Methylomagnum ishizawai: one gene and its partner. The main gene of each other region encodes a partner of the protein of the gene in region 2 in a complex. Links are inferred from orthologs where the notes say so. Each region holds a gene or a part of one and is shown on either strand. Other genes may lie near its edges.

Region 1 (4,255 bases), 2.4 Mb from region 2 along the record:
TTCTGTTCATGATGGATGCGATAAATGATCCGATGGCTGCGGACGATGATTTCCCAAATATTCCGGTTGTCGATTCCCGGCTCAATTTTTCCAATCTCTGGATATATCCGATGGACTTGGTGTTATCGATGGGCGGCTTATCGAATAAAGATAGCGCATGGCGTTTTGAATATCCGGGCGGGTCGAAAGAGGGAAATTTATTTGATAAGCTACCTGTGAGATTCCGCTTCGCCATCTTCCATTTGAGTCGTCCTGTGGTCCAAATTTCTAGTATTTGTGGAGGGCGGTATACTCACATCGCCGCCATTTCCACCGCCGCATCAATATCCACCGCGACGATTCTAGATACCCCAGGTTCTTTCATGGTCACGCCGGCCAAATGCTGGGCGATTTCCATGGTGGCCTTATTGTGGGAGATGAACAGGAATTGTACCCGCTCCGACATTTCCTTGACCAACTGGCTGAACCGGCCCACGTTGGCGTCATCCAAGGGCGCGTCCACTTCGTCGAGCAGGCAGAACGGCGCGGGATTCAGCTCGAAGATGGCGAACACCAAGGCCGCCGCCGTCAACGCCTTTTCGCCGCCCGAGAGCAGGTGGATGGAGCTATTGCGCTTGCCAGGGGGCCGCGCCATCACGCTGACCCCGGCTTCCAGCAATTCGCGCTCGGTCAGTTCCAAATACGCCTGTCCGCCGCCGAACAGCTTGGGGAACATGCGCTGCAAACCGGCGTTGATCTGGTCGAAGGTGTCCTTGAAGCGGGCGCGGCATTCCTGGTCGATCTTGGCTATGGCTTCCTTGAGGGTGGCGAGCGATTGGCTCAAGTCCTGGTGCTGCTGTTCGAGGAATTTCATGCGCTCGTCCTGGGCTTGGTATTCCTCCATCGCGGTCAGGTTTACCGCGCCCAGGCGGGAGATTTCCTCGGCCAATTCGGCGACGCGCTGTTGCCAAGCCTTTTCCTCGGCTTCGGGCGGAAGGCTCGCTATCGCTTCGTCCGGTTTGGCGTCGAGTTCCTCGAATTGCTCGCGCACCGTTTGCCAGCGCACTTCGTTGGTGGAGAGTTCGAGTTTGGCCTGTTCCAACTGTTCCTTGAGAGCTTCCAGGTCGCGCTCGTTTTGGAGGCGGGCTTCGTTGAGGCGGCGGATTTCGGCGCTGGTTTCTTGATCGCGGCGGCGCAGCGCGTTGAGATCGCGGTCGGCGGCGGTGCGGCGTTCGATAAGGTGGTCTAGCTCGGTGGCTTCGGCTTCGACCGGAGCGGCGGTTTCGGCCAAGCGTTGGTTTAGCGCTTCCAGCCGTTCCAGGGCTTGCCGGTACAGGGTTTGCGCCCGCTCCAAATGCTTGAGGGTGAGGCTTTCGTTGGAAACGAGGCTTTCGCGGCGGCTGTTGAGGGCGTTGCGGCGGTCGCGTTCGGCGCGGAGGGCGGCGTCGGCTTCCTGCAATTGGCTTTCCAAGGCGGCGCGGCGGGCGGCTTGCTCGGTGGATTTGGGACCGAGTTCGGTCAGGCGGTCTTCAGCATCGAGCAGGAGGCCGCAGGCTTCGGCGGTTTCCTCGTGGTTCTCGGCGCGTTGGGAGTCCAGGTCTTCGGCTTCCAATTCCAGTTGGCGCAGGCGCTTGCTGGCTTGTTCGCAACGGGCTTCGGCGGCGCTGAGTTCGGCTTTGAGCTTCGCGTGTTCGGAGGCGAGGCGGCGTTCGTCGGTTTGCAGGCGTTCGCGTTCTTGCTCGGCGGTGCGGATCGAGGTTTCGGCCTGGGCCAGTGCTTGTTCCAGGGTTAGTGCCTGGGCTTGGCATTCGTCGCGGCGGGCTTTGAGTTCGCGCAGATCGCGTTCGCGCTTGAGGACGCCGGCTTTGCCGTCGTCGGTTTTGGGCGCGGCCAGCCAGCCGGGGCCGAGTTTCACGCCGTCGGGCGTCACCACCGATTCATGTTCGGCCACGGCTTCGCTCAGGGCGCGGGCGCTGTCCAAGTCGTCGGCGCAATACACCGAACCCAACAGCGGCCCGAGATTCCACGGCGACCGCACCCGGTCCAACAGCCGGGACGCTTTCGGCGCGGCGGCAACCTGGGCGGCGGCGCGGGTTTCGATCAGGCCCAAAGCCTCGTCGCCGATGGCGGCCAGATGCGGCAGATAAGGCGCGGCGGTTTCCACGCACAGGGCTTGGAGATGGATGCCCAAGACGCTTTCGACGGCGGTTTCCCAACCGGGAGCCACGTCCAGGTGTTCGGCGAGGCGTCCGGCTGGGTCCAGGGCGTGTTCGGCCAGCCAGTGTTTCAGCCCGGCCCGGTCCTTGCCCATGGCGTGCTGTTGCAGGGTTTCCAGCGAACTGATGCGGCCTTCCAGGGCGTGGAGTTCGGCGCGGCGGGCATTCAGGTCTTCCTGGCATTGCTTGCCATGGGCGCGGTCGGCTTGGATCGCACTGTGCAAAGCGGGCAGACGCGCTTGCAGTTCGGCGCGTTCGGCTTCGAGTTCGGCGGTTTCCTGCCGCAAATCTTCCAAACCTTCGGTCTGGAGCGTGTCTTCCAGTTCTTCGCGCTCATGGTCCAGCCGTTCGCGGCGGGTGTCCAATTGGCGCTGTTGTTGTTCGAGTTGCTTGAGGCGGGCGCGTTGGATTTCGGCCTGGCTGTGCAAGCGCCCAAGTTCGCCGCTGGATTGCTCGAAGGCCAAACGGGCCGCTTGCAGGGCGTGTTCGGCTTCGGCGCGGCGGGCGGCGGCGCTGTGTTCGGCGGCTTGCGTGGTTTCCAGCGACAGGGCCACCGCCGCCAATTCTTCCCGCAAAGCGGCGAGTTGGGTTTGATCCTGGTCCAGATCACGCAGGGCCAGTTGTTGTTCCTGGCCCAGGCGCACTTCTTCTTGCAGCAGGGTGTCGCGGGTCTGCTGGGCGTGTTGCAGGGCGAGTTCCAGTCGGTTGATTTCGGAGCCGAGTTCGTAGAAGCGGGCTTGCTGTGCGCCGAGTTGGGTTTGCAGATTTTCGTGCTGGGCGCGGTGTTGTTCCAGGGTTTCGGCCAGGGCTTGGCCTGCGCTGTATAACTCGCGGAAACGGGTTTCGTGACCGGCTAGCGTGGTTTTGAGGCTTTGGCCGAGTTGGTCGTATTTGAGCCAGCGCAGGGCCAAGAGTTGTTGCTTGTGGCGGCGTTCCTCGTCGCGCAGGGCGAGGTATTTTTCGGCCTTTTTGGTCTGGCGTTTGAGGCTTTCCAGTTGTTTCGCCACCTCGTCGCGCACGTCCATGAGGCGGTCGAGGTTTTCCTGGGTGTGGCCCATGCGCAGTTCGGTTTCGTGGCGGCGCTCCTTGTATTTGGAGATGCCGGCGGCTTCTTCGATCAGGGAGCGCAGTTCGTCGGGCTTGGCTTCGATCAGGCGGGAGATGGTGCCTTGTTCGATGATGGCGTAGCTGCGCGAACCCAGCCCGGTGCCCAAAAACAGGTCGGTGATGTCCTTGCGGCGGCAGCGCGAGCCGTTGAGGAAATAGACCGACTGGCCGTCGCGGGTGACTTGGCGCTTGATGGAGATTTGCGGGTATTGGGCGAATTCGCCGGGGGCTTTGCCTTCGCCATTGTCGAACACCAGTTCCACGAAGGCCATGCCGACCGGCTTGCGGCTCGATGAGCCGTTGAAGATCACGTCGGCCATGCTTTCGCCGCGCAGGTGCTTGGCCGAGCTTTCGCCCATGACCCAGCGCACGGCGTCGATTAGGTTGGATTTGCCGCAGCCGTTCGGTCCCACGATGCCGACCAAATTGCCGGGCAGCGGGAGGGTGGTGGGATCGACGAAGGATTTGAAGCCCGCGAGTTTGATCTTTTCGAGGCGCATCAGGCGGTGTGTGGGGAAAACAAGGGCTTGGGCGTGGCTGGGTGGTTCGGGGGAAGGGGCGGGGCTATTATAACCGGCTATTCCGCAAGGCGTTCTGCGTCCTGGCGGGGTTTGTTCCGCCCTTTTTCAGCTATTCCGAGCCATGTCCACACTACCCAGCAAAGCCTTAGAAACCTTCGACAATCCCCAGCCGGGCCGCGATTACACCATCCGCATCGATGTGCCCGAATTCACCTGCCTGTGCCCTAAGACCGGCCAGCCGGATTTTGCCACCCTCCTGCTCGAATACGTGCCGGACCGGTTGTGCGTGGAACTGAAGTCCTTGAAGCTCTACGCCTGGTCGTTCCGCGACGAGGGCGCGTTCCATGAGGCCGTGACCAACCGCATTTTGGATGATTTGGTGGCGGCGACCCGGCCCCGCTTCATGCGTTTGACCGCGAAGTTCAATGTGCG
Region 2 (3,164 bases):
GATCGTGTATCCCACCGATTCCGGCTACGCCTTCGCCTGCCAACTCGACAACAAGGACGCCCTCGAACGCATCCGCCGCATCCGCCAACTCGGCGACGCGCATAATTTCACCCTGGTCTGCATCGATCTTTCGCAAATCGCCACCTTCGCCAAGATCAACAACGAAGCCTTCCGCCTCATCAAAACCCTGACCCCCGGACCCTTCACCTTCATCCTACCGGCCACCCGCGAAACTCCACGGCGCTTGCAGCACTCCAAGCGCAAGACCATCGGCATCCGGCTCCCGAACAATCCCATCACCATGGCCTTGGTGGAAGAATTACAAGAACCCTTGTTCAGTTCCACCCTGATCCTCCCAGGACACGAAGACGCCATGAGCGACCCCGAGGATATCCGCGCCCGCCTGGAAAAAGAGGTGGACCTGGTCCTAGACGCCGGCCCGGTGGCCTACCAACCCACCACCATCATCGGTTTCACCGAAGCCCGCCCGGAACTGATCCGGCAGGGCAAGGGCACCGTTGACGGCCTGTTTTAACCGCTTATCCCCCGCTATCCCCATGGAACAACTCACCACGGTCGGGCGTTTCGCCGTTTGGGCCTTGCCCGTGATTTTCGCCATCACCCTGCACGAAGTCGCCCACGGATGGGTCGCCAAACTCCTCGGCGACAAGACGGCGGACCGCTTGGGACGCCTGACGCTCAATCCGCTCAAGCATATCGATCCCGTGGGCACGGTCATCCTGCCGGGGGTGATGCTGGTGCTGGGCGGTTTCATCTTCGGCTGGGCCAAGCCGGTGCCGGTCGATTGGGGCAAGCTCCACCAGCCCAAGCGCGATATCGGCTTGGTCGCCCTGGCCGGGCCGCTGGCCAACCTGCTGATGGTGGCGTCCTGGATTTTGATCGCCAAGCTGGCGCATGTGATCGGCGACCGTTATTACTCGCTGCCGATGATCTACATGGCCGCCGCCGGTATCTACATCAACCTGATGCTGATGCTCATCAACTTGGTGCCGCTACCGCCCCTGGACGGCGGGCGCATCATGACCAGCCTGCTGCCGGACAAATGGGCCTACCGCTACGGCCAGTTGGAACAATACGGCTTGTTGATCCTGTTGATCTTGATCGCGACCCCGGCCTTGTCGCTGTTGCTCGGCGGACCGATGAACCTGTTACTCAACCAATCACTGCTCTATGCCGGGATTCCCTACGGTATCCTGTACCAATTGATGGGACCGGGAGGCTAGGGTCCGCCGATGAGCGAGCATACCGCGCCGGGCGAACGCGCCGCGCCTTCGGATGTGGTCGCCATCGTCAACGGCAATCCCGTCACCGATCTGCCGACCGATCTCTATATCCCGCCCGACGCGCTGGAAGTGATCCTGGAATCGTTCGAGGGTCCGCTGGATTTGCTGCTGTATTTGATCCGGCGGCAGAACCTATCGATCCTCGAAATCCCCATCGCCGATATCACCCGCCAATACATCGCCTATATCGACATGATGGCCGTGCTGCGCATCGAACTCGCCGCCGAATACCTGCTGATGGCCGCGATCCTGGCCGAGATCAAATCCCGGATGCTACTGCCGAAACCCGCCGCCGCCGAGCGCGAGGAAGACGACCCCCGCGCCGATTTGATCCGCCGCCTCCGGGAATACGAGCGCTACAAACTGGCGGCGCAAGCCCTGGACCAATTGCCGCGCTGCGAGCGCGATGTCCACGAGGTGTCCGCCGACACCGGGGCCATCCAGGTTAACAAGGTCTACCCGGAAGTCGCGTTGCAAGAAATCCTGCTGGCGTTCCAGGGCGTGCTGCGCCGGGCCGACCGCCTCACCCGCCACCAGATCAAGCGCGAACCCTTGTCGGTGCGGGAACGGATGTCGGGTATCCTGGGGCGGCTGAAAGTGCAGGCGCTGGTGCCGTTCCAAGACTTGTTCGAGCGCGGCGAAGGCCGCCCCGGTGCCGTGGTCGCGTTGCTGGCTATACTGGAATTGTCCAAGGAACGGTTGATCGAAATCCTCCAGGACGAACCGCTCGGACCCTTGCAAATCCGCGCCGCCGCCCCGGTCGCCGACTAGGATGGAACTCAAGCACATCATCGAAGCGGCCTTGCTGGCGGCGGGCCGTCCTTTGAGCCAGGCGGAATTGCTGGGTCTGTTCGGCGAGCGGGAACAGCCCGGCCCGGAGCAATTACAAGCGGCCTTGGCGGCGCTGGCCGAGGATTGCCAAGGCCGCCCGGTCGAATTGAAACAGGTGGCGACCGGCTACCGCCTGCAAGTGCGGGCGATTTTCTCGCCCTGGCTGTCGCGCTTGTTCGAGGAGCGCCCGGCCCGTTATTCGCGGGCCTTGCTGGAAACCCTCGCCATCATCGCCTACCGCCAGCCGGTCACGCGCGGCGAGATCGAGGACATCCGGGGCGTGGCGGTGAACACCGGTATCGTCCGCACCCTGCTCGACCGCAACTGGGTCCAGACCGTGGGCCACAAGGAAGTCCCCGGTCGCCCGGCCTTGCTCGCCACCACCCGGCATTTCCTCGATTATTTCGGCCTGAAAAGCCTGAGCGAATTACCGCCTTTGCAGGCGCTCATCGACCGGCTCGACAGCCCCCTGGAACCCACCGAACAGGAACCCTCCCATGCGCACATTCCCACGATCCCAACCACAGAACCGGACGCCTGAGCCGGACACCCCGCCCGCCGAGGCCGGGGAGCGTATCCAGAAAGTATTGGCCCAATTGGGCCTGGGTTCGCGCCGGGAAATCGAGCAATGGATCAAGGACGGACGTATTTCCCTCAACGGCCAGCGGGCCGAACTGGGTGCGCGTTGCCGCCCGGACGACCGCATCACCGTCAATGGCCGCCCCATCGACCTCGCCCGGAAATCCCAGGCCGAAACCCGGGTGCTGCTCTACCACAAGCCCGCCGGCGAAGTGGTCAGCCGCCGCGACCCGGAAGGCCGTCCGGTGATCTTCACCCAATTGCCCAGGCCGGAACGCGGGCGCTGGATCGCTATAGGCCGCTTGGACATCAACACCCAAGGGCTGCTGCTGGTCACCACCCATGGCGAACTCGCCAACCGGCTGATGCATCCTTCCCACCAGATCGAGCGCCAATACGCCGTGCGCGTCCTGGGCAATATCGACGAGGCCATGCTTGGGCGGCTGTCGC

The links.
Region 1: the proteins of B9N93_RS11650 (region 2) and smc are in contact, whole or in part, in a crystal structure (PDB 3ZGX), measured with the Bacillus subtilis proteins. The link is inferred for Methylomagnum ishizawai from one-to-one orthologs.

What each region holds. Positions count from the first base shown.
Region 1 is NZ_FXAM01000001.1:214,047-218,301, reverse strand. What follows is about bases 93-4,134. They hold smc (chromosome segregation protein SMC), read right to left. Parts: upstream 3,803-4,134; coding sequence 293-3,802; downstream 93-292. Other genes in these bases: queF (preQ(1) synthase), read left to right, coding at 3,945-4,134. Also shown: more of queF, read left to right, coding at 4,135-4,255. UniProt on the Bacillus subtilis protein: Required for chromosome condensation and partitioning.
Region 2 is NZ_FXAM01000001.1:2,621,728-2,624,891, reverse strand. Bases 214-3,164 are described here. They hold B9N93_RS11650 (segregation and condensation protein A), read left to right. Parts: upstream 214-1,253; coding sequence 1,254-2,075; downstream 2,076-3,164. Other genes in these bases: rluB (23S rRNA pseudouridine(2605) synthase RluB), read left to right, coding at 2,633-3,164; scpB (SMC-Scp complex subunit ScpB), read left to right, coding at 2,077-2,676; B9N93_RS11655 (site-2 protease family protein), read left to right, coding at 558-1,244; B9N93_RS11660 (L-threonylcarbamoyladenylate synthase), read left to right, coding at 214-535. Also shown: more of B9N93_RS11660, read left to right, coding at 1-213. UniProt on the Bacillus subtilis protein: Participates in chromosomal partition during cell division. May act via the formation of a condensin-like complex containing Smc and ScpB that pull DNA away from mid-cell into both cell halves.